3 regions of the Pseudoalteromonas sp. SWN166 genome follow, and region 3 is predicted to be linked to each of the others. Evidence: predicted binding sites of a transcription regulator. Region 3 holds the regulator's gene; each other region holds the start of a gene.
The links. Region 3 encodes sigma-54, which starts transcription at its own class of promoters, with help from an activator protein. Its sites were predicted from a motif close to GTTGGCACGNNNNTNGNNT; they were not measured.
Positions count from the first base shown of each region.

Region 1: the regulator sigma-54 is predicted to act here: its motif matches at 1,815-1,833, upstream of I6F49_RS16700 (DUF1328 domain-containing protein).
Region 2: the regulator sigma-54 is predicted to act here: its motif matches at 6,009-6,027, upstream of glnA (glutamate--ammonia ligase).

Region 1 covers NZ_JADYXB010000036.1:15,894-26,626, reverse strand. The annotation lists gene I6F49_RS16720 (aspartate kinase) at 1-418, shown strand, start outside; gene csrA (carbon storage regulator CsrA) at 510-701, shown strand; gene I6F49_RS16710 (YcxB family protein) at 752-1,219, opposite strand; gene I6F49_RS16705 (hypothetical protein) at 1,352-1,543, opposite strand; gene I6F49_RS16700 (DUF1328 domain-containing protein) at 1,602-1,775, opposite strand; gene I6F49_RS16695 (OadG family protein) at 2,295-2,537, shown strand; gene oadA (sodium-extruding oxaloacetate decarboxylase subunit alpha) at 2,549-4,330, shown strand; gene I6F49_RS16685 (sodium ion-translocating decarboxylase subunit beta) at 4,345-5,475, shown strand; gene I6F49_RS16680 (aldo/keto reductase) at 5,602-6,573, shown strand; gene I6F49_RS16675 (hypothetical protein) at 6,587-6,763, shown strand; gene I6F49_RS16670 (peptidoglycan DD-metalloendopeptidase family protein) at 6,854-8,167, opposite strand; gene tyrS (tyrosine--tRNA ligase) at 8,502-9,701, shown strand; gene I6F49_RS16660 (cobalamin biosynthesis protein CobD/CbiB) at 9,796-10,733, opposite strand, start outside.
Region 2 covers NZ_JADYXB010000012.1:38,505-49,237, forward strand. The annotation lists gene I6F49_RS09395 (hypothetical protein) at 1-140, shown strand, start outside; gene I6F49_RS09400 (hypothetical protein) at 196-861, shown strand; gene I6F49_RS09405 (cyclic nucleotide-binding domain-containing protein) at 871-1,329, opposite strand; gene ntrC (nitrogen regulation protein NR(I)) at 1,359-2,744, opposite strand; gene glnL (nitrogen regulation protein NR(II)) at 2,759-3,829, opposite strand; gene I6F49_RS09420 (DUF4124 domain-containing protein) at 3,912-4,433, opposite strand; gene glnA (glutamate--ammonia ligase) at 4,547-5,953, opposite strand; gene typA (translational GTPase TypA) at 6,461-8,284, shown strand; gene I6F49_RS09435 (hypothetical protein) at 8,485-9,144, opposite strand; gene I6F49_RS09440 (CBM9 family sugar-binding protein) at 9,505-10,233, opposite strand; gene I6F49_RS09445 (MBL fold metallo-hydrolase) at 10,301-10,733, opposite strand, start outside.
Region 3 covers NZ_JADYXB010000008.1:114,912-125,644, forward strand. The annotation lists gene I6F49_RS07105 (MlaC/ttg2D family ABC transporter substrate-binding protein) at 1-110, opposite strand, end outside; gene mlaD (outer membrane lipid asymmetry maintenance protein MlaD) at 116-664, opposite strand; gene mlaE (lipid asymmetry maintenance ABC transporter permease subunit MlaE) at 678-1,457, opposite strand; gene I6F49_RS07120 (ATP-binding cassette domain-containing protein) at 1,457-2,272, opposite strand; gene I6F49_RS07125 (calcium/sodium antiporter) at 2,528-3,496, shown strand; gene I6F49_RS07130 (KpsF/GutQ family sugar-phosphate isomerase) at 3,500-4,471, shown strand; gene kdsC (3-deoxy-manno-octulosonate-8-phosphatase KdsC) at 4,472-5,023, shown strand; gene lptC (LPS export ABC transporter periplasmic protein LptC) at 5,020-5,574, shown strand; gene lptA (lipopolysaccharide transport periplasmic protein LptA) at 5,564-6,109, shown strand; gene lptB (LPS export ABC transporter ATP-binding protein) at 6,106-6,831, shown strand; gene I6F49_RS07155 (RNA polymerase factor sigma-54) at 6,901-8,400, shown strand; gene hpf (ribosome hibernation promoting factor) at 8,427-8,714, shown strand; gene ptsN (PTS IIA-like nitrogen regulatory protein PtsN) at 8,719-9,171, shown strand; gene rapZ (RNase adapter RapZ) at 9,191-10,036, shown strand; gene I6F49_RS07175 (HPr family phosphocarrier protein) at 10,079-10,351, shown strand; gene mgtE (magnesium transporter) at 10,484-10,733, shown strand, end outside.

The sequences.
Region 1 (10,733 bases), on a different contig from region 3:
TGGTGTGCCAAGCGGTACGCAATATCTTTCAAAAATATTGAAACTTTTTGCTGATAATGGCATCGAAATAGATATGATTAATCAAGTTAATCATATCTTTGAAAAAATAGACTATGCTTTTACTGTGCACTCGAATGATTATCTGCAAGCACTTGAATTATTGAGCGAAGATCAAGCTCAACTCAGTGCTCAAAATATAAGCGGATTACCAACAGTAGCTAAAGTTTCTGCTGTTGGAATGGGTATGAAATCGCATTCTGGTGTAGCAAGTTTATTTTTTGATGCATTAGCGCAGGAAAATATTAATGTAGTTTTAGTCTCGACTTCTGAGATTAAAATTTCAGTTTTAATAGATGAAAAGTACCTAGAGTTGGCAGTTCGTGCATTACACAAAGCATTTTTAACAGAAAATGGATAGATTGAGAGTTTTTACTTACTTTTCAGTCTAATTTTCATTAGTATGTTTAAGCGGAATCTTATAATTTTTATTGGAACATGGGAGCAAGAGAATGCTAATACTAACTCGTAGAGTAGGTGAAACCCTAATGATTGGTGACGAAGTAACAGTTACTGTTCTAGGTGTTAAAGGAAATCAAGTTCGAATCGGTGTTAATGCACCAAAAGACGTATCAGTGCATCGTGAAGAGATTTACATGCGCATACAAGCTGAAAAGTCGAACCCTAATCCGGGCAATGCTTAATCAACACGTATACGTAGTTGAGTAATTAGCTCAACTAGACTAAAAGCCACTCACTGAGTGGCTTTTTTGTTTATAAAAGCGAGTATTTCAGGGGTTAGTATTTGTTTTGAAATGTACTGCATTCCGCTTTTATTTTTAATAATAATACCTTGCTGAGTATCTATTACTTCGCTTATGTTTTGCCAAGTTAGCTCAAAACTTTTGTAATGATTAGCCGACTTAATGCCTTCTTCATCAAAGGTAAGTGTTACCTCAGAGCCTGACGCTCTGCTGAGCATTTGTCTGGTTACCCACCAAGGTCTGCGATAGTAAAAAGCGACGCACTCTAGTACACCTAGCATGATCATAAACGATCCTAAGTAATGATCGTTTAAAACATAAATGCCAAATAAACCAAGCGCAACGAGGAGTACAAGTAAAAAGTACTTAGGTTTGGCGCGCTTACTGTAGGGGAGTGACTCGTCAAAGCACTCGTAAAAGTAAGGTTTATCTAGTGTGTAGGTTGTTGTAAATGCCATATTGCCTTGCTTTAAATATCGTTTTTTTTATTTTAACAAGCTAGCCGCTAAATGAGCAGCTTTATAGTCAGTGATTTTATTACAGACACAAAAAAACGGCCCTAAGGCCGTTTTTTAGCGATACAAGAAGAATTAACAGTTAGTTTCTTCAGCGTTTACGCCTTCTTTAACATTTTCACATGCATCTTCTACTTTGTTTTGCACGTCAGTTACTGCTTCGTCAATACGTTCGCCTGCGTCTTCTGCATGATTGTCTTCACAACCCATGATAAAGAAACTTGCGAATAGACCGATTAGTGCTGCTTTTACAGTTGTTGAATTCATAATGTAATTCCTTGTAAGTGTTAATTAAATTTTAGTGTTTGTTAGTTGAATGCTTTATCTACCTGGGTGATTTACCACGTAGTGCACCTGAAACTAATGAGATCACTAAAAGTACTAAAAATATAAAAAATATAATTTTTGCTATACCAGCTGCGGCACCTGCGATGCCACCAAAACCTAACACTGCAGCGATTAAAGCAATAACTAAAAATGTAATTGTCCAGCGTAACATTGTTTTCTCCTTGGTTATCAAATTTGCTCACAATAACTAATGCCAGTTATATGCCAAAGTTTATTTTTGTTTTATATCAAGTGGTTATGGTTTTTAACTGTGTTTTTAGTTATTAGTTAGTTAGTAATTTTTACGCTTTGTTATGTAAGTTATTCACACTGTTACAAGTTACCGGTAAATATTCACTAAAAATAATCTTTTTGGTAAGACCAATTAACAATTGGTGTGTGTTTTTGTACTTATTATAAAATTTGGCGGTTATTTTTATTAAGTTGAATAGTTAATTAACAACTTCCATATAACTATTAGCTATAGTCGTTATTTTCTGTATGTATTGTAGGGCGCATGATTGCTGGGTTATGGCATGTAAATTTGTTGAGTGTTATGTTGTTTATAGTTTAATTGGTTTTACCAATTTACAAGATGTAGACAAAGCGACTAGTTTTGTTATTATCCAGTGAATAAATATTTAATTAAATCGATTTTTTATTTTCGATATGGGTTTCAAGGGGGAGAAAAATGGATATAGGTGCTCTACTCACAACGGCTGGTAGCTTAATGCTAACTGGTATGGTTGGGGTGTTTGTATTTCTGTCGATATTAATTGGTGCAGTAACGCTTATGTCTAATTTGGTGACGCGCTATAGCGAACCAGAGGCATCACCAGCTAAATCACCGTCTTTTAAATCTCAAGGTGTGCCTAATGAGCACATCGCTGCTATTAGTGCTGCCATTGCTCAGTACAAATCAAATAATAAATAAGGGGCACACACATGGCTAAATTAAAATTAACAGAATTGGTATTACGCGATGCGCACCAATCATTGCTCGCAACACGTATGCGCCTAGACGATATGCTACCTATTGCTAGCAAGCTAGATGATGCAGGTTATTGGTCTATTGAATCGTGGGGCGGTGCTACATTTGATTCGTGTATTCGTTATTTAGGCGAAGATCCTTGGGAGCGTATTCGTGCGCTTAAAAAAGCGATGCCTAATACTAAACAGCAAATGCTATTACGCGGTCAAAACCTATTAGGCTACCGCCATTACGCTGATGATGTAGTTGAAAAGTTTGTAGAACGCGCACATAAAAATGGCGTTGACGTATTTCGTATTTTCGATGCAATGAACGATGTACGTAACCTAGAAACAGCGATTAAAGCGGCTATAAAAGTAGGCGCGCATGCTCAAGGTACTATTTCGTATACGGTAAGTCCTGTTCATACGCTTGATATGTGGCTGACTCTGGCTAAGCAATTAGAAGATTTAGGCTGTCACTCAATTTGTATTAAAGATATGGCGGGTTTATTAAAGCCGTACGATGCTGAAAAACTAATTAAAGCACTTAAAGAAACCGTATCGGTTCCTATTGCTATGCAGTGCCACGCTACAACAGGTTTAAGTACTGCGACTTATCAAAAAGCGATTGATGCAGGCATTGATATGCTTGATACCGCTATTTCATCTATGAGTATGACTTACGGACACACAGCAACTGAAACTATTGTATCGATAGTTGAAGGCACTGAGCGCGATACCGACCTTGATTTAAACCATCTAGAAGAAATTGCGGCTTACTTTAGAGATGTACGTAAAAAATATGCGGCATTTGAAGGCAGCTTAAAAGGGGTTGATGGTCGTATTTTACTCGCTCAAGTACCTGGTGGCATGCTTACAAATATGGAAAACCAGCTTAAAGAGCAAGGCGCGGCAGATAAGCTTAATGAAGTTTTACTTGAGATCCCACGTGTACGTGAAGATCTTGGCTTTTTACCTTTAGTTACACCAACATCGCAAATTGTAGGTACTCAAGCGGTACTTAATGTACTAACAGGTGAGCGTTATAAAACAATCACTAAAGAAACTGCTGGCGTACTAAAAGGTGAATATGGCTTAACACCAGCACCAATGAATAAAGAGCTACAAGAGCGTGTGCTTGATGGAGCAGAGGTTATTACTTGCCGCCCTGCAGATAACATTGCACCAGAGCTTGCAACGCTTGAAGCTGAATTATTAAAAGAAGCGCAAGAGCAAGGCTTAACACTTGCTGATGAGCAAATTGATGACGTACTAACTTATGCATTATTTCCACAAGTTGGTTTGAAGTTTATTAAAAACCGTAACAACCCGGATGCATTTGAACCTATTCCTACCGTTGAAGATAAAAGCAATAAAGCACCTTCTAAATCAACTTCAAACAATAACGGCGTAAAAGCTGAGCAGTACAGCGTAAAAGTAGACGGTAAAGTTTACGACGTAGTAGTGGCGCAAGGTGGTGAGCTAAAAGAAGTAACATTAAAAGACTCTGAGCATATTCCTCAGTCTGCTTCAGTTGCATCGGGTGAAACGCTAAATGCACCTTTAGCCGGTAATATTTTTAAGATTAAAGTAAAGGCCGGGCAAGTTGTTAACGAAGGTGATGTAGTGATTATTATGGAAGCCATGAAAATGGAAACTGAAATACGCGCTATGCACACCGGAACAATTGCTGAAGTGTTAGTTAGTGAAGGCGATGCTGTAACTACCGGCGACGCTATGATTGCATTAGCATAGGGAGTAAATAGAGGATGGACGGTATTTTAAACCTCTGGAATGCTACTGGCATTGCTAACTTTACAATCCCATCGTTAATAATGATTGCGGTAGGGTGTTTATTACTGTTTTTAGCAATAGCTAAAGGCTTTGAACCACTATTGCTGCTACCTATTGGTTTTGGTGCAATTTTAACAAATGTACCTGTGGCAGGTTTGTCAGACCCTGGTGGGCTTTTGTACTATGTTTATTACGTGGGTATTGATACCGGGATTTTTCCGCTATTGATATTTATGGGTGTAGGGGCGCTGACCGATTTTAGCGCGCTTATTGCAAACCCTCGTATGTTATTACTTGGTGCTGCGGCGCAGTTTGGTATTTTTGCTACTTTGTTTGGCGCAATATTATTAAACTACGTGCCAGGCTTTGAGTTTACTCTACAGGACGCATCGGCTATTGCAATTATTGGTGGTGCAGATGGACCGACTGCCATATTTTTAGCGTCAAAACTGGCACCTGATTTACTAGGCGCAATAGCGGTAGCTGCATATTCATACATGGCACTAGTGCCAATTATTCAGCCGCCAATTATGCGTGCGTTAACCACACCAGAAGAGCGCCAAATTAAGATGCCTGAATTACGTAAGGTATCTAAAAAGGAAAAGATTATTTTCCCTCTTATGGTACTTAGTTTAACGGCAATGTTTTTACCGGCTGCTATACCGCTTGTAGGTATGTTTTGTTTAGGTAATTTAATGCGAGAGTCGGGTGTTGTTGACCGTTTAAGTAACAGTGCTCAAAACGAAATTATTAATGTTACAACTATATTTTTAGGCTTAGCTGTAGGCTCAAAGCTTGCTGCAGATAAGTTTTTAACTGTTGAGACGATTGGTATTTTAGTGCTTGGCGCATTGGCTTTTGCAATTGGTACAGCATCGGGCGTATTTATGGCAAAAGGGCTTAACCGTATATCTAAAACACCTATAAATCCATTAATTGGTGCAGCGGGTGTATCTGCTGTGCCAATGGCGGCACGAGTGGTTAATAAAGTGGGCCTTGAAAGTAACCCACATAACTTTTTACTTATGCACGCTATGGGTCCAAACGTAGCGGGTGTACTGGGTAGTGCAGTTGCAGCAGGCATATTGCTAGCACTCGTTGGCTAAAAATGTAATTTAAAATAGATTAACTATTAAGCGCAGTTTACTGCGCTTTTTTTGTGCCTAATTTGTAGCTAGATAAAGCTTTTTTGTTTACAGTGACTATTCTTCAAAACTTTAAGGATAGTTACCATGCTTCACACACCTTTAGCAAAGCACTTACCTCATGTTAGTAAACTTGTATTCGGATGCATGGGCCTCGGCGGTGGTTGGAATAAAGACGCAATTACTGATGCACATGTTAAGGAAACTCATGAATGTATAGATAACGCTATTGAAGGTGGTATTAACTTTTTTGACCATGCTGATATATACACTTTTGGTAAAGCTGAGCAGGTTTTTGGTAAAGCACTAAGTGAACGACCAGAGCTTAGAGAGCACATGTATATTCAATCTAAATGTGGGATCCGTTTTGAAGATGACTTAGGGCCAAAGCGCTATGATTTTTCGGCTAAGTGGATTGAGCAATCAGTTGAAGCATCTTTAAAAAAATTAAATACAGAATACTTAGATGTATTGATGCTGCATCGTCCCGATCCGTTAATGGAAGTGAACGAAATAGCACAAATATTTAGCTGCCTAAAAGAAAGCGGTAAAGTGCGTAATTTTGCAGTATCTAACATGCAGCAACACCAAATGAATTTTTTACAGCATGCACTTGATATGCCTATTGTGGCTAATCAAATTGAGGCTAGTTTACAAAAACACCAGTTTGTTGATGAAGGTGTATATGCGGGTAACGCTGATGGTAAAAATCTCAATTTTACTCCAGGAAGCATTGAATACTGTCGTCATTTTGAAATTCAAATTCAGAGCTGGGGCAGTTTATGCCAGGGTTTATACAGCGGTAGTGATTTATCAAACGCATCGCAGGCCGATATAAACACCAGCCTTTTAGTTAATAAGCTAGCTGCACTTTACGATACTTCTGCTGAGGCTATTGTGCTGGCATGGTTACTTCGCCATCCTGCATCGATTCAGCCAATAATTGGTACTACTAATGCTAAACGTATTAAAGCATCGTGTGATGCTGTAAACGTAAAACTAACTCGTGAGCATTGGTACGCACTTTATGTAAGCGCTAAAGGCCATGAGTTACCATAAGTAGGACATTGATATGAATATATTCGTTATTTTAATTGGGTTGTTTATAGCACTTGCGGTGCTTATACCTTTGCTTGAAAAGTATCAAAGTAAAATGGGGCTTGATGGCGCAACCAAGTACAGCAAATATATTTGGCCGTTAGTGATGGTATCTTTAGTTGTTCAGCTCATTTATGTATTAATGTATTAATGTATTAATGTATTAATGGTTTATAGCGTATACAAAAAAGCCTTTGCAAGTGTAACTTGCAAAGGCTTTTTTAATGCTTATAACTAAACTTTATTTAAGTGCAACTTGTAGTTCGCGGTTGCGCTCAAGTTGGGCAATAAAGTTATCGGCAATAGGTTTAAACTTAGCAAGTTCTGAGCGAGGTAACGGCTCTGACTTAGGAAGTTTTACTGTTTTAGGATTACGGTGAACGCCATTTACTAAAAATTCATAGTGTAAATGCGCGCCAGTAACACGACCCGTAGACCCTACAGTACCAATTTGTTGGCCCTGTTTAACTTTTTGGCCAGTTTTAACTAGTTTCTTATTTAGATGTAAGTACTTAGTTACATATTGTGTGCCATGGCTAATAAATACGTAGTTACCGTTGTATTTGCTGTAACCCGCTTTAATTACTTTACCATTACCTGATGAAACAACTGGTGTACCGGTGCGCGCAGCAAAGTCGATACCACGGTGCGCTCTAACTTGCCCAGTAACTGGGTGTAAGCGACGAGGGTTAAAGCTCGAACTAATATATTTAAAGTTTACTGGTGCACGTAAAAATGCTTTTTTCATGCTACGCCCTTCAGGCGTATAAAAATTGCCGTCGGTATGGCGAATTGCTGCAAAGCGCTGACCTTGGTTTACAAATTCAGCGGCAATAATTTTACCGGTACCAATAAATTCGCCATCAACATAATGAGACTCGTAAATTAAGCCAAACACATCGCCTTTGCGAATATCATTTGCAAAATCAACATCCCAACCAAATATGTCAGCAAAGTTCATTATTTGACGTTCGCTTAAACCTGCCGCAATTGCTGAAGTCCAAAAGTTATTAGATATTTCGCCGCCAGCGGTTTTAGTTAGCGTTTCAATTTCTTTGCTATCGATAGCTGTATCGTAATTACCTTCGTCATTTAAGGTAACAAATAAAGTATCTGTTTTTGAAATTACATAACGCAGTTGAGCTAAAGAGCCATCCTCAGCGGTAGCAAAACTAAGTATTTCACCTGGATGAATTTTAGTTAGCTTGCGGGTCTCTGCATTAGTGTTAATTAGTTTATGAAGCGTTTGAGCTGAAAAACCAGCACGCTTAAAGATAATTGCTAAATTGTCGCCATTTTTAACTTTATGATCGACAAAGTCGTATTCTGGTAACTTTTCTGCTGCTTGCTCTGAATTTAGCTCAGTTAATTTTTCGTTGTCATCAACTTTAACTTGTAACTCATAGCGCTTACCTATCTCTAGTGCATTCGCACTATTGTCTTTGGAAGCAGTGGCTTTTTCAGAAGGAAGAAAGGCTAAGCCAACAATAGCAGAAACCAAACCTAGAATAAGCAATTTGTGTTTTTTGGGGAGCGTGTTAACCACGTGAACCATAACGTGCCTTTTTCTGCTGTCAAGATAATAAATACATAATATTGCAGGATATACTTAATAATGTACGAATACTAGTGTTTTGTAGATTTAAACTAACCTTAAACTGCGCTAAAATCGAGGTTAGAAAGCCTTTTTTAACGTCCTATCTAACTAAGACTCAATTCATTTGGTTTAGTTGCCCTAATAACTTAAAAAGTTATTTTAATTAGATAGAAATTTGTTATGTTAGCTACATATATATGTTCGGTTTAAACCTTAATTAAAACCTTAATTAAAACCGTGATTACAAGTAACTAGTCGCCCCTTCGTCGGCAGAATTTTGGAGTAATACAAAGTGGATTTACAAACCGCTCTAGCAGAGATAAAACGCGGTGCAGAAGAAATATTAATTGAAGACGAACTAGTTGAAAAACTAAAGTCGGGCAAAAAGCTAAAAATAAAAGCAGGCTTTGATCCTACAGCGCCCGATTTACACTTAGGGCACACTGTACTAATTAATAAAATGAAAACCTTTCAGGATTTAGGTCATGAGGTTATTTTCTTAATTGGTGACTTCACTGGTATGATTGGCGACCCAACAGGTAAAAACGTAACGCGTAAGCCACTTACTCGCGAAGACGTACTAGCTAATGCTGAAACATATAAAGAACAAGTATTCAAAATTCTCGATCCTGCTAAAACCACCGTTGCATTTAACTCTACTTGGATGGAAAAGTTAGGCGCTGCAGGCATGATTAAACTTGCTGCTAACCAAACAGTAGCGCGTATGCTTGAACGTGATGACTTTAAAAAGCGTTATGCAGGCGGTCAACCAATTGCGATTCATGAATTTTTATATCCATTAGTACAAGGTTGGGATTCGGTTGCACTAGAGTCAGACGTTGAACTAGGCGGTACTGATCAGCGCTTTAACTTATTAATGGGCCGTGAGCTGCAAAAAGTTGAAGGTCAAAAGCCGCAAACAGTATTAATGATGCCATTACTTGAAGGGACTGACGGCGTTCAAAAAATGTCTAAGTCACTTGGTAACTACATTGGTATTACTGATGCACCAAACGATATGTTTGGTAAAATAATGTCAATTAGTGACGTATTAATGTGGCGCTACTATGACTTACTAAGCGCACTTTCTATTGAAGAGATTGCAGCTAAAAAAGAACGTGTTGAGCAAGGTACTAATCCGCGCGATATTAAAATTGAACTAGCTAAAGAGTTAATTGCTCGTTTTCATAGTGAAGCTGATGCACAAGGTGCACATGACGATTTTATCCAGCGTTTTCAGAAAAAAGCGCTACCAGATGAAATCCCAGAACTAACAGTCACTATTGCAGAAGATACTATTTTAATTGCTAACTTACTTAAAGAAGCAAACTTAGTAGTAAGTACATCAGAAGCAATGCGTATGATTAAGCAAGGCGCAGTTAAACTTAACGGTGAAGATAAAATCACTGATACCAAACTTGAAGTAGCAAAAGGTACAACGGCTATTTACCAAGTAGGTAAGCGTAAGTTTGCAAACATCACTGTAGCTTAAATACAGTTTGAAACTAAAAAACCAGCCTAGGCTGGTTTTTTTGTGCTTGTATTTTGGGTCTGTAAATAGTTACGAGGTATTCACTAAATAGTCACTAAATCACTTTTAATATTTCGATGCTTATAATTACTAACAACCAGAATACACGCGCCTGATTTAATCTATTAATTATTACGGGCACATCTTCGGGTGTAGGTAGTCTATCAGCACCAATACGCATTTTATTAAAGCGAGTACCAAAGTAAACCGCAGGCCCGCCTAGTTGCACGCCAAGTGATGCAGAGCATGTACTGAGTAGCCACCCAGTATTCGTTTGATAAAAGTGCCTGCCATAATGCTTTGTGTAATGCATGCTTTGCTTACTTGCTCTACTTGCTGCAATAGTTAAAGCAAGCAAGCGCATTGGAATATATTCAATAATAAATAGGAAAATTTTAAGTGGTTTTAAAAAGTGACTATTAGGAAAAACATCATTACGCCATGCCTGTTGTATTAAGGTAAGTAAGCGGTAGGCGAGGGCTGCAATAGGGCCAAATGCTAAAAATATAAATATGACTACGAAATAATATCGAGCAGTGCGTAGTATTAAACTCTCTATTAATGCTTTGATAATGCCTGAGGATGAAAGTCTATTAACTTCACGAGCAAGTAGCGGCTTTAGCAATTCGCGTGCAGTCGACTTTTGATTTTGTTTAGTGAGCTTTGCAATACGGAGCGCTTTTTTATCAACACTTTTGCTTTCAAGGCATAAATATAAAATAAGGCCTGCGAGCAACTCTGGGTAAAAAGCAAACTCGAGCAGTAACACTACAATAATGAGAATAACACTTAAAATAAGCGTGCTTGCGAGTATAGCTGCTAAATATTGATAACTTTTAGGTTTTTTGCTTTTGTATATGCGTTTGCCAATAGCACTAAAAACAGCATTTAACGCTGTATTGGGGTGATACCAGCTAACAAGAGGAATAAAGCGCTCAGCAAGGAGCGCTACTATAAAGGCAATAAAGTCCAAGTGGTTTTGAACAATATTGC
Region 2 (10,733 bases), on a different contig from region 3:
TTAACGATCACCATAGCCGCTTAGTGAGTGGCGATATGAAAAAAAAATCGGTACTTGAATTTCAACGCCATCGCTTATTTAAAGAAGTTTTATACACTCGTAAAAGTGTTGATGCGTGGTTAAATAGCCAAACAAATTAAATTGCTATAAATAGTTACCTTTAATAGACTACAAGCGTAATCAAAAGGGGTAACTATGAAAAATGGAATTTTAATATATGTGTTGGCATTACTATTAGCTGCGTGCCAACAACCTACCGTGTATGTATTTAGTGAAAACTTGCAAGATGAACAGCGCGATCAGCTCGATGCTGCGCTAAAAGCACAATCGCTCCCTTATGAATATGTACCGCTGGCAATCCCATCAGAGTTTGGTGAGGCTACATTACTCTTATCAAGTGACAAAATTTACCCAAAAGAGACTGAGCAGTTAGCTACTATTATGCAGGGGCTAGGTTACGAGCCACAAGTTAGCTATACAACGCGTTCAAATCATTTTTATGGTGATGGCAATATAGGCTTTTATCTAAAAAATGCAGTGGCGGGTACAACCTTTGTTATGCCTAAAAAGTTACGAACAACTCAATGCAGCGAAGACAAGTACAATGATTTACTCGTCACATTTACAGATAAATATGCTGACTTTACCTTACCAAGTGGTGCGGTTGTGAGGCTTAATTGGGAGTATTTGTATGGGTATGTTGTTATTTATTATAAAATCTATTCCCAGACATATAGCCACTCACAGCCGCTTGTAAATACTCCCTTTGGCGCCAAGCCATCCGATACTTACAGGTTTACAGCTCATGTTAATAACCCCAGCTGGCTTGATTGCTCACTACAAATTGTTTATATGGACTGAGTGATAGAGTTAACCGTGGGTTTCTATATGCTCGCTAAGTTTTGCAATACGCAGACTCATACCTTCTATAATTCGGTCTTTAATTTTTTCGCGGATAACATTAGGTAAACGGGTGAGTGCTTCAGGGGTAATGGCAAGGACGATACTGTCGGTTTTAGCGCGTGCGCTAGTGCTACGCTCTCGGTTATTTATAAAAGCGCCTTCACCTATAAATTCACCAGGTACTATCGTTCCAAGTTCTAGCAAATGATTATGTTTAAATACTAACAACGCACCGCTAAGTACAATATATAAGCGCTTGTCGTTATCGTATTGCTTAAATAAAAACTGATGCTGGCTTACTAAATATAACAGGCCGAACGACTCCAATAAGACTTGACGCTCGCTGAGCGTAAATTCTTTAAAAAAGTGCAGCCTGTTTATAATTTCCATTTGTTTGAATAAGGGAATATGTTCGATTAGCTTCATCAATAACCAAATGTGTTAAAAGCGTTTAATCAGCTAATATTGCGCTCTTTTAATTTTCGGGTCAACGTGTTGCGTCCCCAACCAATTTTTATAGCGGCATCTTGCTTATGGCCAGAGCAATTAGCGAGAGCTGTTTTTATTAAGCGGGTTTCTAGCTGAGCTTGAATGTCAGGCCAAATATTTTCTTTACCTTGTTTAAGCTCTTGATTAAGCCATTGCTGAAACGCATCTAACCAATCACCTTCTTCTTGAGTTGGTGTGGCATCAAGAATTTCAGGCGGTAAGTCTTGCTCGCTCACAAGCTCACCCGGTGCCATTACAGTAAGCCAGCGACAGGTGTTTTCTAATTGGCGTACATTGCCTGGCCAATTAAATAAGCGTAATTGCTCAGTTGCCTTAGGGCTCAGCACTTTGCTTTCTACTTGTAGCTCTTTAGCGCTTTTATGTAAAAAGTGTTGCGATAAACTTTCTATATCTTCAGTACGTTCTCGAAGAGCGGGTAAACGTAGGCGCACAACATTAAGACGATGAAATAAATCATCCCTAAATTTGCCCTGTTTAACTAAATCTTCAAGGTTTTGATGCGTAGCCGCAATAATACGCACGTCTACTTTTATACTTTGATGGCCACCAACGCGATAAAACTCACCATCGGCAAGAACGCGTAATAAACGTGTTTGTACATCAAGTGGCATATCACCAATTTCATCTAAAAATAGTGTGCCGCCATTGGCTTGCTCAAAACGGCCTTTACGCACGCTGTCGGCGCCCGTAAATGCGCCTTTTTCGTGGCCAAATAACTCTGACTCAACAAGCTCTTTTGGAATGGCTGCCATGTTAAGTGCAATAAATTGGTTTTCTTTACGTGGGCTATGATTGTGCAAAGCACTGGCGACAAGTTCTTTACCTGTTCCAGATTCGCCATTTATTAATACGCTCATGCTAGAAGCCGATAGTTTACCTATCGCTCTAAACACTTCTTGCATGGCGGGTGCTTCACCAATTATATGCGCACTTTTTGGTGGAGCTTGCTTACGCTTAGTTTTTTTAGTGGAATTTGCTCTGCATGCGCTTTCGACTAGTGCTACCGCTTCGTTTAAATCAAACGGCTTAGCGAGGTATTCAAAAGCACCTTTTTGAAATGCATTAACGGCAGAGTCTAAATCTGAATGCGCGGTCATTATAATAACGGGCAATCCAGGGTTTTGCTCTGCAATAAGTTCAAGCAACGCCATACCATCCATACCTGGCATTCGTACGTCCGAAACTAAAACAGTAGGTTGGCTAAACTTCAATGCGCTTAATACATCTTGCGCGTTAGAAAAGCTTTCTGCGTTAAACCCTGCACGGGTTAGTGCTTTTTCGAGTACAAATCGAATAGAAGCATCATCATCTACAAGCCAAACTGTTTTCATGCAAACTCCAAACATTAATCTGCAAAGGGCAGATAGATATTAAATTCAGTATGTCCAGGCCAGCTATCACATTCTATATAGCCATCATGTTGATCAATCAGTGTTTGCGCTATTGAAAGGCCCAACCCAGAGCCACCTTCTTTATTGGTGATCATAGGGTAGAACAGTGTTTCGCGTACACTGGGATCAATACCTGGTCCGTTATCAGATATTTGGATCAACAAGGCTTTTTTAGGTGCTTTACCCGGGCGACGATGCTGATGATTTATGCGGGTTTTTATTGTTATTTCACCGCCATCTACAAGCGCCTGTTGGGCATTTCGAACAATGTTTAATACCACTTGCTGAATTTTGCCTTGATCAATGTATACATCAGGAATACTCGGGTCGTAATCTTTAACTAAGCTAATGTTAGAACAATTATCTAACGTACTTAGCCTTGCAACTGATTCAAGTGATTGATGTATATTGCCATACGATTTTTGAGGAAGTTGATTGGGCCCCAAAAGCCTATCTACTAGCTCGCGTAATCGGTCGGCTTGCTCAATGATGAGCTCAGCACATTGATCTCTTTCTTGTTGATCAACCTCATACTGCAATAACTGCGCCGCTCCGCGAATTCCACCTAAAGGATTTTTAATTTCGTGAGCTAACCCTCTAATTAGGTTTCGGGCAGCTTGATATTGATGCATTTGATTAGACGCTTGGTCGTGCTTAATTTCGTCATCGGTTTGGCGCCACTCAAATAAAATATAAAGCGAGCCATTAAACTTAATTTGTCGTGTACTTACGGCTACTTTTGCATGGCGAGAATCGCTAAAAACCACGTCAGCTCTATGCTGCTGGCAATCTACGCCTTCAACTAGTGAGTATTGTTCTATACGCTTTAAATCGATTGAATGGTAGTTAAAAAGGCTATCAAACGGTTGATCTAATAGGCGCTTATTACCAAGGCCAAGCAGCTCGCTGGTACTGGTATTGGCATATACAACGGTGAAGTTTTTATCAAGTAACATGATAGCGGTTGTTTGATTTTGCCAAATGGCATCGAGTAGCTCAGGGCTAAAGTTTTTATTATTAATCATAGCTGCACCATTTTAGTGCGTGGATGTTTGCAAGCAAGTTATATGGTTAAATACACTGCTGCACGTTTAGTAATGACCCAATTTAGTTACCTAGGTTTAGCCCTTTTCGGTGCATAAAAAATATGCAGGGTTCGCTTGTAGCAATAACTTGGTTTTTACTATTAAAAAGCTTTAATTGTAGTGTGTGCTGACCACGTTCTACATCTCTAATTGCAAAGGTTGAGCTGTCACTGGCTGGGCCGTGTGCTTTACCATCAATAAAAAGTTGTATAGTAAAACCAGTTTCAAAGCGTGGTTTTATTCGGCTAGTTACATAAACAGTGCCGGTATTTTCACGAATAGTCTGGTTATGATCAGGTGAGGAAATAGCAATACTAAAGGCCGCTTGTTGAGGCTGAGGTTGCTCGTCAAAAATGTCAGTATTTGTTGCAGGCATATTAAGATCTTGGCTGGTGAGCTTTACCTCTTGGGCCCCTTTATGAGGGGTGTCTGAGAACACTAATACGCCATTTTTATCTTTCCAAGCGTATATTTTTGTTTCACCGGCATAACCATAATTACTTAATCCTAAAGCAATTAATAGTAATAAAATCTTGTTATTCACTCTGCAGCCCTGCATTTTTATCGGTAACTTAACTTTAGTGGAGATTGACTAATTTTACCATTAAAAAAGCCCGCAAAGCGGGCTTGAGAACACACATATTTTTTACAGCTTAATTAACAGCTGTAGTACATTTCAAACTCAACTGGGTGAGTTGTCATGTTAAGCTTTTCAACTTCTTGAGACTTAAGTGAGATGTAAGCATCGATTAAGTCATCAGTGAAAACGCCACCTTGAGTTAAGAATTCACGGTCTGCGCTAAGTGCAGATAGTGCTTCGTCAAGTGATGCTGCAACAGTTGGAATTTCTGCTGCTTCTTCAGCTGGTAAGTCGTATAAATCTTTATCCATAGCATCGCCAGGATGGATCTTGTTTTTGATACCATCAAGGCCAGCCATAAGCATTGCTGAGAAAGCAAGGTATGGGTTAGCAGTTGGATCCGGGAAGCGTACTTCAATACGACGACCTTTTTCAGATGGAACCACTGGGATACGGATTGATGCAGAACGGTTACGTGCAGAGTATGCAAGCATAACTGGTGCTTCAAAACCTGGTACTAAACGTTTGTACGAGTTAGTAGAGGCATTTGCGAAAGCGTTAATTGCTTTAGCATGCTTGATGATGCCGCCAATGTAGTAAAGTGCATCTTCAGAAAGACCGCCGTACTTATCGCCAGCAAAAAGGTTAACACCGTCTTTAGCTAAAGACTGGTGACAATGCATACCAGAACCGTTATCACCAACAACTGGCTTAGGCATAAACGTTGCTGTTTTACCGTATAAGTGAGCCATGTTATGGATAACATATTTCATTTCTTGAATTTCATCCGCTTTTAATACCATTGTATTAAAGCGAGTAGCGATTTCGTTTTGACCTGCTGTTGCTACTTCGTGGTGATGTGCTTCTACTACTTGGCCCATTTCTTCTAGAACTAGACACGTAGCTGAACGCCAATCTTGGAAGTCATCAACTGGAGCAACAGGGAAGTAACCGCCTTTAACACCTGGACGGTGACCAGTGTTGCCATCTGCATATTCTTTATCTGAGTTCCAAGCAGCTTGCTTAGAATCAATTTTGTACATAGAACCAGACATATCTGATTTGTATTTAACGTCGTCAAATACGAAAAATTCTGGCTCTGGGCCAAATAAAACTGTATCTGCAATACCTGTAGAGCGCATGTAGTCTTCAGCACGCTTAGCAACAGAACGCGGGTCGCGCTCATAGCCTTGTAGTGTAGAAGGCTCTACTACGTCACAACGTAAAATTAATGTCGCTTCTTCAGTGAAAGGGTCTAGTTTGATTGACTCAGGAACTGGCATTAATACCATGTCTGATTCGTTTATGCCTTTCCAGCCTGCAATTGAAGAACCGTCGAACATTTTACCGTCTTCGAAAAAATCTTCATCAACTTGGTGATGAGGAATCGATACATGTTGCTCTTTACCCTTAGTGTCAGTAAAGCGTAAATCAATGAACTTGACGTCATTTTCTTTAATAAAATCTAAAACCGATTGTGACATGTGTCCTCCAACTATTGGGTTTTGTTATTGCTGCATAATTGCTTTGGTATTTACTAAGCTGATTTTGTGCCATTATTGTAACTGGCTGTTTATAAATTAAAAAAATATCATTGCATCAAAATGGAATATATAAACGCACCACATTGGTGCGTAAATATTCCATTTCGGTGCAAAATTTACAGAGCGTAATTTGTTGTTAATTTAATCAGCTGAAATTAGCATAACCTAAATGTAAAAGAGTAACAAAAAGATCGGAAAAATAGCCAAAAAGACTGTTTTTCAAAAAAATATTGAAATTTAATTCATATAATTGTCATATATAAAACAGATACTTAGTAAAAGTATTGAGAAAGTTTTAAAATATGTATTGGATAAACTTTCATCCATGTCATTAATGAGGGATAATATGCGCCCTTTTAAATCCTATGCTGGGACATCTCGCGAAAGCGTGGATGAGTGCGTAGATCTTGCAGGATCATTGAGAATTTAATTTCTCTGAGTAAATATATGAGCATCGAAAAGTTAAGAAATATAGCGATTATCGCGCACGTTGACCACGGTAAAACAACTCTGGTTGACAAACTACTTGAGCAATCAGGTACATTAGAAACACGCGGCGGTAACGAAGAGCGCGTGATGGACTCAAACGACATTGAGAAAGAACGTGGTATTACCATTTTGGCTAAAAACACAGCCATCTCTTGGAACGACTACCATATCAATATCGTAGATACTCCGGGACACGCCGATTTCGGTGGTGAAGTTGAACGCGTACTTTCGATGGCTGACTCAGTATTATTACTTGTTGATGCTCAAGAAGGTCCAATGCCACAAACGCGTTTCGTTACGCAAAAGGCATTCGCGCAAGGCTTAAAGCCAATCGTAGTTATCAATAAAATTGATAAGCCAGGTTCACGTCCTGATTGGGTTATGGATCAAATCTTTGATTTATTCGACAACCTTGGCGCAACTGACGAACAGTTAGACTTTAAAGTAATCTACGCTTCAGCTATCAACGGCTGGGCAACACTAGATTTAGACGAGCCATCAGACAACATGGAACCTATGTTCAAGATGATCGTTGACGAAGTATCACCACCGGATGCAGATCCTGAAGGTGACTTCCAAATGCAAATTTCTCAACTAGATTACAACTCTTATGTTGGTGTAGTTGGTATTGGTCGTATTAAACGTGGTTCTGTTGCTCCTAACCAACAAGTTACTATTATCAGTGCTGATGGCACTACACGTAATGGTAAAATTGGCGCAGTACAAAGCTACCTAGGTCTTGAACGTATCGAAACTGATAGAGCTTACGCTGGTAACATCGTAACTGTAACAGGTATTGGTGAGCTTAAGATTTCTGATACAGTTTGTTTCCCAGGAAACGTTGAAGCATTACCACCATTAAGTGTTGATGAGCCAACTGTAACAATGACATTCTCTGTAAATAACTCACCTTTCTGTGGTAAAGAAGGTAAGTTTGTAACGTCACGTAATATCCGTGAACGTTTAGACAAAGAATTAGTACACAACGTAGCACTTCGCGTTGAAGATACTGGTAGCCCAGATAGCTTCCGTGTTTCTGGTCGTGGTGAATTACACCTAGGTATCTTAATCGAGAACATGCGTCGTGAAGGTTACGAGCTTTCAGTTTCTCGTCCAGAAGTTATCTTACGTACTGTAGATGGCGTTCTAGAAGAACCGTTTGAAACAGTTACTATTGACTGTCAAGACGAGCATCAGGGTTCTGTTATGGAACAAGTTGGCCTACGTAAAGGTGAACTTACTAACATGACTCCAGATGGCAAAGGCCGTATGCGTTTAGATTTCATGATCCCTAGCCGTGGTTTAATTGGTTTCCAAACTGATTTCATGACGCTTACTTCGGGTTCTGGTCTTATGTACCATACGTTCGATCATTACGGTCCTCACAAAGGTGGCGACATCGGTGTTCGTAAGAACGGCGTAATGATTGCAAACGCAACAGGTAAAGCACTTACTAACGCATTATTCAACTTACAAGAACGCGGCCGTTTATTCATCGGTCACGGTGTTGAAGTATACGAAGGTATGGTTATCGGTATTCATAACCGTGATAACGACCTTACAGTTAACGCCCTTAAAGGCAAGCAGTTAACTAACGTACGTGCATCTGGTACTGATGAAGCGCAAACGCTTTCTCCACACCTTAACTACTCACTTGAGCAAGCGCTTGAGTTCATCGATGATGACGAGCTAGTTGAAGTAACTCCACTAAACATTCGTATCCGTAAGCGTTACCTTACAGAAAACGAACGTAAACGTGCAGGTCGTGGACCTAAAGCATAATCTATTAATTTAGAATTGTGATTTTAAAAGCCGCTGTATTGCAAAATACAGCGGCTTTTTTGTGTTTGGTGATTAATTTCACTAAAGTTGAGCTTTAAGGGTTTGAGTATTTCGATTCACTGGCTATAAAAAAATAATCATTCCTAGTTAAGGGTCTTTATATTAAATTCTAAGTCGAAAAAAGTGTGTTGCACTTGCCTCTAAATTTCACTACTCTTTTTAAACTTTATCCTATCGTTAGTAAGGCTATTAACTAAGTTAGAGTTTTCGTCTATTTTGATAATTTTAATATTATGCTTTAAAGCATACTTTTTATATGCACTCTTCTTATTTAGGTCTAAATTAAATAATATAGGTAATGACTCATAATAAGTCTTTTGATTTTTTATAGTTGTTTTATTTGTTGATAAATATCCTATGTTCTTAATAAAATTAAGGCACCAAATATGTCTCATAGTATATTTTTTGAACTCAATAATAGCTTCTCCTTCTGTTAGCTCCAAGTAGTTGGGTTGCTCTTTGAAAAAGTCTTCCATTTTTAAAAAATATCGTATTGCTCGTCTATCACTAGAATTGAAAAACCATTTGCACATTTTTAGCGGTAATTGTATTTCATCCCAATCGAGTTGACCTAAAACAGGTATGTGTAATTTGGCTTTTTGGTGATGCTCATTTTTTATTGTATTCCAACAAAGCCCTTCATAGGCTTCTTGTATTAAATATAAATCAGTTTGTAGTCTGCTTACTTCTTTTCTAAACTTATAGCCTATCCATAAGCGAGCAGCTAGTGCTCCTCCCAATACTGTAAGTACGGGGATTATTATTTTTGAAAGTGTTAAACCTTTAATTATGTCGATCATGCCTTAATACTCTTTTTTATCCACTTAGAATAAAGAGATTACAGGGTTACTTCTTACTTTTTTACTTTTATCCGAAGTTTTTCAAGTTAGTTGTCGTATCAAGTACATGTGCGCCTCTAAAAGCGCAGCGCCTCTTAACCTCTTTGTGAATAATTTACTTAAAGATCTTTTGTACAAGGAGAAGGAAATGAGAGGTAAAATAGGTGAGCTTAAAACCAGCATTATTGTATGTTTGTGTTGGTTTAAGGATGTTTAAAACAATCGATAATGCAAAGCTCCTGTGTTTGTTGGTAGGATATTTTTTCGTTGGGTTTCGCTGCGCTCAACCCAACCTACTTAATTTTTTATTGGTGGGGTGGCTTACTTTTTAGGGAGTAGGGTGATTTTGCCAAATACGTCTGCGTCTATAAACCCACGGTTTCTGTCGCCATTTACTGGCTGTACTTCGTGTGAACCCATAAAGTGTTCGCGCACTTTGCTGCCGTCGTTATCGCAATACGCTAACATAAAGCCAATGACTTGTTTTTCGCTCAGTGTAATTGGTGTATTTACAGCGCCTTCTTTGTAGTCGTTAGGGTAGAGCTTTATCGCTACTTCCCACGTGATGTTAAAAGGTGCAGCGGTGTTGCGCTTCCAGTTACTGACTAGGTGGTCGGTGTACAAATGGGCTTTTTTATCAGGGCCGTAATCGGCAGCTTGGTTATCAAGGCCAATGTGGTACGCCAAAGCGGTGTGATTAAATTGGTGGTTTCCGCCCGATGCATCGCTGTCTATAAACACTTCTAGCGCATCGTCATCCCAATATTTATAGGTTGGATCGGCGTGTGTATCAATTAAAACGTCATCCACAATATCGGCTTGTAGATATAAATAGTTTTGATCCCACAGTAAACGATAACGCCCTTTAAAGTCGGCATCGCTTGATGGCAGTGTGCCATCCATTAAATAAGGCATATCGTGCCAAGCGGCTTTATCCCATGCGCTTTCTGATACGCCATCGACAGTAATTGGGGTTGATGTATGTTCAACATCAATCGCCATTGCAGGAGCGCTTAATAAAAAGCTTAAGGCGAGTGCTAATTTTTTCATTAATCTCTCAATTTTATTGTGTATTTATATTGGTGTAACACACATCCTAAAACAGTTGAGTAATTAGTTACAGTGAAATCCTTTCGCCTTCGTTTAAAATATACAGCGGTGTTTGAGCATCCATTTTTTTAACCATGTGTAATAAGCGCAGTAAGGCCGAGTGGCTAGTATGGTCGCCCATTTTCCAACTTGAGTTACCGTATCCCCACGGTATCATTACTTTGCAGTTAAGATCATTCGCGGCGTTTAGTGCGTCCTCTGGTGTGGTGTGAACGTAACGATAAAATTTACCACTTTCTTTACTGTAGTAAGAAGCGATTGGGATTAAGCACACATCTATATCGCCATATTTTTGCTGTATGTCTTTAAAGTGTTTTGAGTAGCCTGTATCGCCTGCAAAAAATAAGGTACTGCCGTTTTGTTCAAGCAGCCAGCCATTCCATAAGTCTTTATTATTATCTTCGTAAATAAAGGGCACTAATACGCGAGCGCTAAAATGA
Region 3 (10,733 bases):
ACTTGGCGTACCATTTTGTTCGGATCCACCAGTTTAACATCTGCTGCACTTACGCTTTGCGTTAGCATCATTGTGCCAATTGCTACAATAGCTAAAAACTTTTTCAACATAATAATTACTCACTACCTTGGTTGAATAAAAACTGCCCGATTAATTCTTCAAGTACAATGGCAGACTTAGTATCAGTGATTGAATCGCCATCACCTAGTGCTTTACTTTCTACACCAAATAAATCGTCAATTGCTTCATCTTGCTTATTTTCAGTCACTGTTTCGCCTAAACAACGCTGTTTGGCAGAGTCTGGTGAAATAACTGGATGAATGCCTAAATATTGTTCACCTAGTATACCCGATGTTAAAATAGAGATTGAACTTGTGTCTGAAAAACGACATAAGTACTGCGCATCAATAGTCATATTAACCACGGGTAAAAACTCTTGTGGGTGAACATAAATAGAGTCAACACGACCAATAACTACACCACCTACTTTTACAGGTGCACGTGCTTTTAACGAGCCGATGTTTTCAAACTTGGCATTAAGCGTATATGTTTCGCCAGAGCCACTAATACCTGAATTGGCAACTTTAAGTGCAAGCATCGCAAACGCTAAAATGCCAAGTGCTACAAAAAAACCAACTAAAATTTCTAATTTCCGTGAATTCATTATCTATACCCTATTAGCTGGTAAACATTACCGCTGTCAAAATAAAGTCAAAACCTAAAACTGCTAGTGACGAATGAACAACCGTTTCGGTGGTTGCTTTGCTGATCCCTTCAGAGGTCGGCACACAGTCGTATCCTTTATAAAGCGCAATCCAGGTCACCACTATGGCAAATACAAAACTCTTAATAATACCGTTTAGTATGTCTTGCTGAAACGACACTTGTGATTGCATGATTGACCAAAAACTACCTGTATCAACTCCCAGCCAATCTACACCCACTAAGTGAGCGCCTATAATTGCTACGGCTGAAAATATTAAGGCAAGCAATGGCATGCTTATAAAACCTGCCCAAAAGCGTGGTGCAATAATACGTTTTAGCGGATCGATTGCCATCATCTCAAGTGATGATAGTTGCTCTGTTGCTTTCATTAAGCCAATTTCAGCAGTCAATGCGCTACCTGCGCGCCCTGCAAATAGTAATGCAGTAACAACTGGGCCCAGTTCTCGCAATAAACTCAGTGCCACTAACGGCCCTAAACTATCCTCAGCGCCATAACCAACTAATACGGTGTAACCTTGTAGAGCCAACACCATGCCGATAAACAAACCCGACACCATAATAATCAGCAACGATTGCGAACCGACCATATAAAGTTGGCGAACAAGTAACGGTGTGCCTTTTTTGAAATTAGGAACATGCGCAAGCGCACTAAACAGCATATAAGCCGAACGGCCAAGAGCCGCAAAACGTCCTAGCGTTTTATGCCCTAGCTTTTGAAATAAATCCAACATTATGCTTTTTCTCCAAGCAGTTCATCTGCATAAGCTTGAGCCGGAAAATGAAATGGTACTGGACCATCCGACAAGCCTTTTAAAAACTGTTGAACTAAAGGAGATTCATGATTGCGCATTTCATCAGGAGTACCACAACCAATTACCCCTTGATCGGCGATAATTATAACGTGATCGGCAATACTCATTACCTCTGTCACATCGTGTGTCACAATTAAAGACGATAAACCCAATACTTCGTTAAGCGACTTAATTAGCTTAACCAATACGCCCATTGAAATAGGATCTTGCCCTGCAAATGGTTCATCGTACATGATTAGCTCTGGATCAAGTGCTATAGCGCGCGCAAGTGCAGCACGTCTTGCCATACCGCCCGATAACTCAGAGGGCATTAAATCTTTAGCGCCACGTAGTCCAACCGCTTGTAATTTCATTAATACAACTAATCGAATAAGGTCTTCACTTAGCTTTGTGTGCTCTCTTATAGGAAACGCAATATTGTCAAATACCGACATATCAGTAAACAACGCACCACTTTGAAAAAGCATGCTCATTTTAGTACGTGCTTCGTATAGCTCTTTGCGAGACATTTTAGGAATGCTGCCACCTTCAAATAAAATATCACCTGAATCTGGTTTAAGCTGACCACCAATTAAACGCAACATAGTGGTTTTGCCAATTCCGCTTGGCCCCATGATCGCAGTAATTTTACCTTTAGGAACGCTAAAACTCATATTTTTATATATGGTTCTATTGCCTCTCGAAAAGCTAACATCCTTGACTTCTACTATTGATTGCGACAAGTCGCTCTCCATAAAAATGTTCACTAGTGCACCTATTTTAAAGCTTTTTTGTCAAAGATGGAAAAAACAATTCGTAAGATTTTGTAATACACCCATAAAAAGGATTATAAGACTCGCTCAAAACAGCTTAACCCCGGCTTAAATTTTTAAATTAGCTGTTTTAAAGCAATGTTGCCACCTAGTTGACCTTACTCTTTTATTTATACTTTCATCTTGGCTTTTGTTACTATTCGCGCCATCTGTATTTTGTATAACTGGCTTAACACAATGGTTACCTCGTTTGTTATTTTAATTCTTGGTTTTGCAGCTCTTGTTTGGAGTGCAGACAGGTTTGTTTATGGCGCTGCGGCTCTTGCTAAAAACTTTGGAGTGCCTACACTTATTGTTGGTTTGACCGTTGTAGCAATGGGTTCTTCAGCACCCGAAATGATGGTTTCGGCATCTGCTGCACTGGCTAACAAAACAGACACAGCCGTTGGTAATGCTGTTGGCTCTAATATTACAAATATTTTACTTGTGTTAGGTATCACGGCTTTATTTCGCCCTCTTTCAGTTTCATCTAGTACGTTAAAACGCGAAATGCCATTGGTGATGCTCGTATCTTTAGTTACTTGGTATGTGTTTTCAGATAACTACTTTTCATTTAATGAAGGTGTTGCGCTTTTAGTTGGCTTTATCGTATTCATCGGTGGGTTAATTATTGTATCTATGCGTGCAAAAAACCAAGATGACCCATTTGTCTCAGAAGCCTGCGACGACGTACCTAGCAATGTACCTACAAAAAAGGCCGTATTTTGGTTAGTAGTCGGCATGATACTCCTACCTGTTAGTTCTCATTTTTTAATAGGTTCAGCTGTCGATATTGCTAAATACTTTGGCTTAAGCGACCTAGTCATTGGTTTAACAATTATTGCCATTGGTACTAGCTTGCCAGAACTTGCCGCTTCTATTGCGGGTGTACTTAAAAATGAAGACGATTTAGCACTAGGTAATATTGTTGGCTCAAACATATTTAATATTCTAGCTGTATTACCACTGGCTGGTATTATCAACCCTTCTGCAATTGACCCGTCATTAGTAAGTCGAGATGTATTAATTATGATTGGTGCAACACTTGCCCTAATTATTATGTCATTGAACTTTAGAGGCACCCAACGTATCAATAGAGTAGAAGGCGGCTTATTGCTAATAGCGTTTTTGGGTTACCAAGGGTATATTTTTAGTCAAGTAGGGTAAATAATGGCAACGCTAAATTTTATTGAACAAGGCCTTCGCGTTTTAGATGTTGAACGCCAAGCACTTAGTGATATTGCACAATATGTAGATGAGAATTTTCATAACGCATGCCAATTAATGTACGACTGTGAAGGCCGTATTATTGTCATTGGTATGGGTAAATCAGGTCATATTGGCAATAAAATAGCAGCAACCCTTGCAAGTACTGGCAGTCCTGCATTTTTTGTTCACCCTGGTGAAGCAAGTCATGGTGATTTAGGTATGATCACTAAAAATGACGTGGTTATGCTTATTTCTAATTCAGGTGAGACCAGCGAAGTTTTAAATATCATTCCCGTTTTAAAACGACTTGGTGCCAAAATGATATCGATGACTGGCAATACGCAATCAACTATGGCGACCCTTGCTAATGTGCATGTGTGCATTAAAGTAGAAAAAGAAGCCTGCTCATTGGGTCTAGCTCCTACATCAAGTACCACTGCAACACTTGCGATGGGCGATGCCATGGCAGTTGCATTATTAGAAGCTCGCGGCTTTACTGCTGATGACTTCGCGTTATCTCACCCTGGTGGTAGTTTAGGCAAGCGCTTATTACTCACTTTAAAAGATGTTATGCACGGCGGCGTAAATACACCTATTATTAGCGTTTCACAAACAGTTAAAGACGCCCTTATTGAAATGTCTGCTAAAGGTTTAGGCATGACAGCCATTGTTGATGATAATCAGCAATTAGTAGGCCTATTTACCGATGGCGATTTGCGTCGTATTTTAGAGCAAAGAATTGATATTCATACAACACAAATAGATGTTGTTATGACTAAGTCATGTACTACGGCTACGCAAGATATTTTAGCCGCTGAAGCGCTTAATATTATGGAACACAAACGTATAAATGGCTTAATCGTTGTCAATGAGCTAAATCAGCCTATTGGCGCATTAAATATGCAAGACCTATTAAAGGCAGGAGTGTTATAAATGCAATTTGAAGAACTCTATCAACCGCTGAGCGATGATGCAAAAGCACGCGCTAAAAAAGTAAAGCTACTTATATGCGATATTGATGGTGTATTTTCTGATGGCCGTATTTATCTTGGCAATCAAGGTGAAGAGCTAAAAGCATTTAATACAAAAGATGGTTTTGGCATTAAAGCGCTTATAAACAGTGGCTTTGAAGTGGCTGTAATTACTGGTCGTCATTCACAAATAGTGCAACAACGTATGAGCAGCTTAACCGTACAGCATATTTATCAAGGCCAAGAAAATAAGCTCATTGCCTATCAAGAGCTAAAAGATAAACTCAACCTTAGCGATGAACAAATTGCTTATATAGGTGATGATGGTCCTGACATGCCCGTTATGGAATTAGTCGGCTTTGCTGTTGCAGTAAATGATGCTCATCCGCTTATAAAGCGTTTATCACACTATGTAACGCAAATGCCTGGCGGCTTTGGCGCAGTAAGAGAGCTTACCGACTTGCTCATGCTTGAAAATGGTAAAGCATTGACTACACAAGGCACTAGTTCATGAATGCAGCGCGCATAATATTAAGCGTTTTATTCATTAGCTGTATGGTTTGGCTTTGGTACCCTTATTTTACACAAACTAATGTTGCACCTCAGGCTGAGCCTGAAGTTATTGCCAAGCCTGATTACATAGCCATAGAACTCAAACAAACAGCCTATGACGAGCAAGGTAAAATTAGCCACAAAGTAACTGCGGCTAAAATGGAGCTATATCAACAATTAGGTTTTACGTTTTTTGAAAAACCTATTTTTACTTTATATAACGAAAAGCAAACGTGGCAAATAAATGCAGACGAAGCAACATTATACGAAGACAAACAATTAATTTTAGAAGGTAATGTGGTTGCCAAAAACTTAACCGATAACGCCATGATAGACAAAATCAATGCTGATAATATTCAGGTAGATATAAAGCTATTAACAATGCGTTCGGAGCAACCCGTTATCATCACCGGACCCAATTTAAAAATCACCGGTAAAGGCCTAGAAGCCGACTTAAAAACCGAAGTGATAAAACTAATTAACCATACGCGAACCATATACTATGACCAATAAAATATTAAAATCACTTATTATTCCTACACTTATAATAGCGTTTAATAGTAATGCTGCAGAACAAAACTCGCAACCTGCTGCAAATCAAATTTCAATAAGCGCCGATAAGCAAGAAGGCCAATTAAAAGCTAACGTGGGTATTTTTGAGAAAAACGTTGAGATTATTCACGGTAATCGCCGAATTACAGCAGACCGCCTCGAAGTACATAAGCGCGATGAACTTGGTGATAACCAGCAACTATTAATTGCCACGGGTAGCCCTGCTCGCTTTGAAGAGAAGCAATCAGATGGCACAACTATGAGCGCCAGTGCAGACGAAGTTCGTTACGATGTATCTAAACGTTTTTTAACGCTTGTTGGTAATGCACAAGTATCGCAAGCAGGACAAAAAATTAATGCTAAAAGTATTACCTACGATATAGAACAACAGTTAATCAGTGCCGAAAAAGATGAAAACTCAACTGACCGCGTTCACACGATTTTAGTGCCTATCGAAACTAAAAAAAGTAAAAAAGACGATAAAGGTCAACCATGAGTACATTAAAAGCAGAACTATTAGCAAAGAGCTATAAAGGCCGTGAAGTTGTCAAAAACGTCGGTCTTGAAGTAAAAGCTGGCAGTATTGTTGGCTTACTTGGCCCTAACGGCGCAGGTAAAACCACCACGTTTTATATGATTGTGGGACTTGTACCTAGCGACAAAGGTAAAATTTCTATCGATGATAACGATATTACTCTTTTACCTATGCATAGTCGTGCTAGATTAGGCATTGGCTACTTACCACAAGAGTCTTCAATTTTTAGAAAACTGACTGTTTATCAAAACTTAATGGCAATTTTAGAAACACGCAAAGAGTTAAATAAGCAAGCCCGAGAAGACACGCTCGATAAATTATTAGATGAATTTAGCATACAACACATTCGTGATAGCCAAGGTATGGCATTATCGGGTGGCGAACGTCGCCGCGTGGAAATAGCACGTGCGCTGGCAGCCGATCCTAAATTTATATTATTGGATGAACCATTTGCAGGTGTTGACCCGATTTCGGTATTAGATATAAAGAAAATAATAGAACATCTCAAAAATCGTGGGATTGGTGTATTGATTACCGATCATAACGTAAGAGAAACCCTTGATGTTTGTGAAAAAGCCTACATTGTTTCTCATGGGGAGCTGATTGCATCAGGTACTCCAGAACACGTATTAAATGATAAAACAGTACGCGATGTTTACTTAGGCGAGCAATTTAGGCTGTAACATTTACGCCATGTCTTTAAGCATCTGCTAGTATTAATTATAACAACATAAAAGGATTGTTAGAGATACATGAGGCAATCACTACAGCTGCGCATGGGCCAGCAACTTACAATGACTCCACAGCTGCAACAAGCTATTCGTTTGTTGCAACTCAGTACATTGGATCTCCAGCAAGAAATACAAGAAGCTCTCGACAGCAACCCGCTATTAGAGGTTGAAGAACCAGACTATTCCGAAGACGCTGCAGGTAAAAACGAGCAAAAAGCAGATACAGATGACATAACTGTTAGCGCATCTGCCGATGATGCTCCAAGCGAATACGAACAAGATAGTGGTGAAGCACTTGCAAAAGACACGCTAAGTGACGACATGGCTATGGATGTTAGTTGGGATGAGTACATGAGTGCCGCCCCTGCAGCATCATCAGGTCCAATGCCTGAAGACGAATCAATATACCAAGGCGCCTCTACTGAAACGCTTCATGAGTATTTAATGTGGCAATTACAACTAACGCCATTTAGCCCTACCGATGAAGCCATTGCTATTGCTATTGTAGAAGCCGTCGATGATTCAGGCATTTTAACACTAAGCTGCGAAGAAATTTTAGAAAGCTTTAATCAAGAAAACGAAGAAGATAACGAAGTTGAACTTGATGAAATTGAAGCAGTATTAAAGCGCATCCAACTGTTTGATCCTGTCGGTATTGCTGCACGTAGTTTACAAGAGTGTTTATGTATTCAACTTAACCAGTTTGATAAAGAAACACCTTACATTAATGAAACGAAAATGATTTTAACCGAGCATATTGATTTATTAGCAGCTCGTGACTATCGTACATTAATGAAGAAGACTAAGCTCAAAGAAGAAGAGCTTAAAGAAGTAATGACATTAATACATACTCTTAGCCCTAAGCCTGCAGATACTATTGTAAGAGAAGAGTCTGAGTATGTTATTCCTGATGTGTCAGTTAAAAAAATTAAAGGCCGCTGGGTTGTTGAGTTAAACCCAGATAGCATGCCTAAAATTCGTGTTAATAGCCAATACGCTGCAATGTCTCGCACTGTAAAATCCAGTGGTGACAGCCAGTTTATTCGCTCACATTTACAAGAAGCTAAATGGTTTATTAAAAGCTTAGAAAGTAGAAACGACACACTATTAAAAGTAACTAATTGCATTGTTAAGCAGCAACAAGGCTTTTTTGAACACGGCCCTGAAGCCATGAAACCAATGGTCTTAAATGATGTTGCTGAAATGGTAGAAATGCACGAATCAACAATTTCGCGCGTAACAACTCAAAAATATATGCACACACCCCGTGGTATATTTGAGCTTAAATACTTTTTCTCAAGCCATGTAAGCACCGAAAATGGAGGTGAATGCTCATCTACAGCAATACGTGCGCTTATCCGAAAATTAATCGCAGCAGAAAACTCAGCAAAACCATTGAGTGATAGCAAAATAGCGGATATATTGGCTGAGCAAGGAATTAAAGTAGCGAGACGTACAATCGCAAAATACCGCGAGTCTCTGGCTATTCCACCGTCAAATCAACGTAAAAGCTTGATTTAAGACGCTAAACAAAGAGGGTAATGCTTATGCAACTAAACTTAACTGGTCGTCACGTAGAATTAACCGATTCATTAAGAGACTATATTAATACTAAATTTGCGAAGCTAGAAAGACACTCTGATCATATTAATAATGTTCATGTCATTCTTGATGTAGAAAAACTAAATCAAAAAGCAGAAGCGACAATACACGTAAGTGGCGCCGAACTCTTTGCCTCTACAGAACATCAAGATATGTATGCCGCCATTGACTCGTTGATCGACAAGCTAGATCGCCAAGTAATTAAACACAAAGAGAAGCTTGCTCGACACTAATATGATGAAATTAAGCTCACTTATATGCCAGGACTGCAGCAAAGCTGCGGTCCTTTTTAATAGCAAAAAAAGGATTTTAGAGTTCATTAGCGAACTTGCTCACGCTAAACTTCCATACCTACCGCAACAAGACATTCTAACTGCTTTAATGAGTAGAGAGAAATTGGGTAGTACAGGTATAGGGCGTGGCATTGCGATTCCTCACGGAAGAATGAGCGGTGCAGAAGAGCCTTTGGCTTTAGTGCTCGTTAGCGAAACGCCAATAAATTTTGATGCTATAGATAACCGCCCTGTTGATATTTTCGTCGCACTCATCGTACCAGATGGAGATAACCAGCAGCACTTAAAGACTCTAGCTACCATTGCTGATAGACTCAATAACAAAGATTTTTGTAAGCAGTTACGTAGTGCAAAATCAGATGCTGAACTTTACCAAGTTATTGTTGATCAATCGTAGTTTTATTAAAGGGTGATAAATGGAGTTAATTATCATAAGTGGCCGTTCTGGTTCTGGGAAATCGGTTGCTTTACGCGTTGTAGAAGATTTAGGTTATTATTGCGTAGATAATATTCCAGTAAACCTACTGCCTTCATTAGTGCGCAGTGTATCTGATAGCTACGATAGAATTGCTGTCAGCATTGATGTTCGAAACATTCCTAAAGAGCAGGAAGAATTTAACGATATTCTTGAATACCTACCTGATTTTGCAAAACCTACATTATTTTATTTAGACAGCGACGATCAAACATTGATCAAACGCTTTTCTGAAACACGCAGATTACACCCATTATCAATAGATTCACTGCCTCTGGATTTAGCCATCAAAAAAGAAAAAGAATTACTTGATGTATTAATCACCCGCGCCGACTTTATGATAGACACGACTGACTTAAGCGTTCATCAACTCGCTGAATCTATTCGTGAAAAGATTTTAGGTAAAAAAGATAAGCAACTTATTGTCACGTTTGAATCGTTTGGTTTTAAACACGGTATCCCAAAAGAAGCAGACTATGTATTTGATGCACGCTTTTTACCAAACCCTCATTGGGAGCCTGAATTAAAGCCTTTAAATGGGTTAGATCAACCTGTTAAAGATTATTTGGCTAGTCATAGTATTGTGCAAAAGTTCACATGGCAAATTCAAACATTTGTACAAACGTGGTTGCCGCACTTAGAGAGAAATAACCGCAGTTATTTGACCATTGCCATTGGGTGTACGGGCGGTCAACATCGCTCTGTATATTTAGCGCAAACTATTGGTGAAAGTTTTGCAATGACACACCCCAATGTAAAAATTCGCCATCGCGAACAAGAAAAATAATATAGCTGAATAATCACCTGTTCAGCTTAGGTAGAGTAACTTATGCATTGTGAAGACACTTTTTTAATAAAAAACAAATTAGGATTACACGCCAGAGCAGCCACCGTACTTGCCCAATTGGCAGTGCAGTTTGATGCTACAATTACATTATTTCAAGATGACAAAGAAGCCGCAGGCGATAGCGTACTTGCACTCATGTTACTTGAAAGTAGCCAAGGCAAAGAAGTTAAAGTTGTATGTAAAGGCCCTGATTCTGAGCAAGCTTTACATGCTGTTGGAGAATTGATAGCACAACGCTTTAATGAACAAGAGTAATCTGTTTTATAAAAACAACACTCGCATTACTAATGCCTCAACTAAAACAGATATATAAAATAAATATGGTTAGTGACGCCAGTTAACTCACCTCCCCTCATAAAGTAATATAAAAATTTATAAAGGACGCCAATGCCTGAAGCTTTTGAACAAGATTACCCACTACAACAACTAAAGCAGGTGACTAAGTCACTTAATAGTGGTCAATTTGTTCAAGTTAGGCGCATGCTCGCAAAAACAGCTCCTTGTGATACCGCACTACTATTAGAGTCATCACCGCATAAAATTCGCCGACTACTTTGGCAGTTGGTTGATCCCGATGTACAAGGTGATGTTCTTGAAGAACTATCAGAAGATGTACGTTTAGGCATTATTGCCCAAA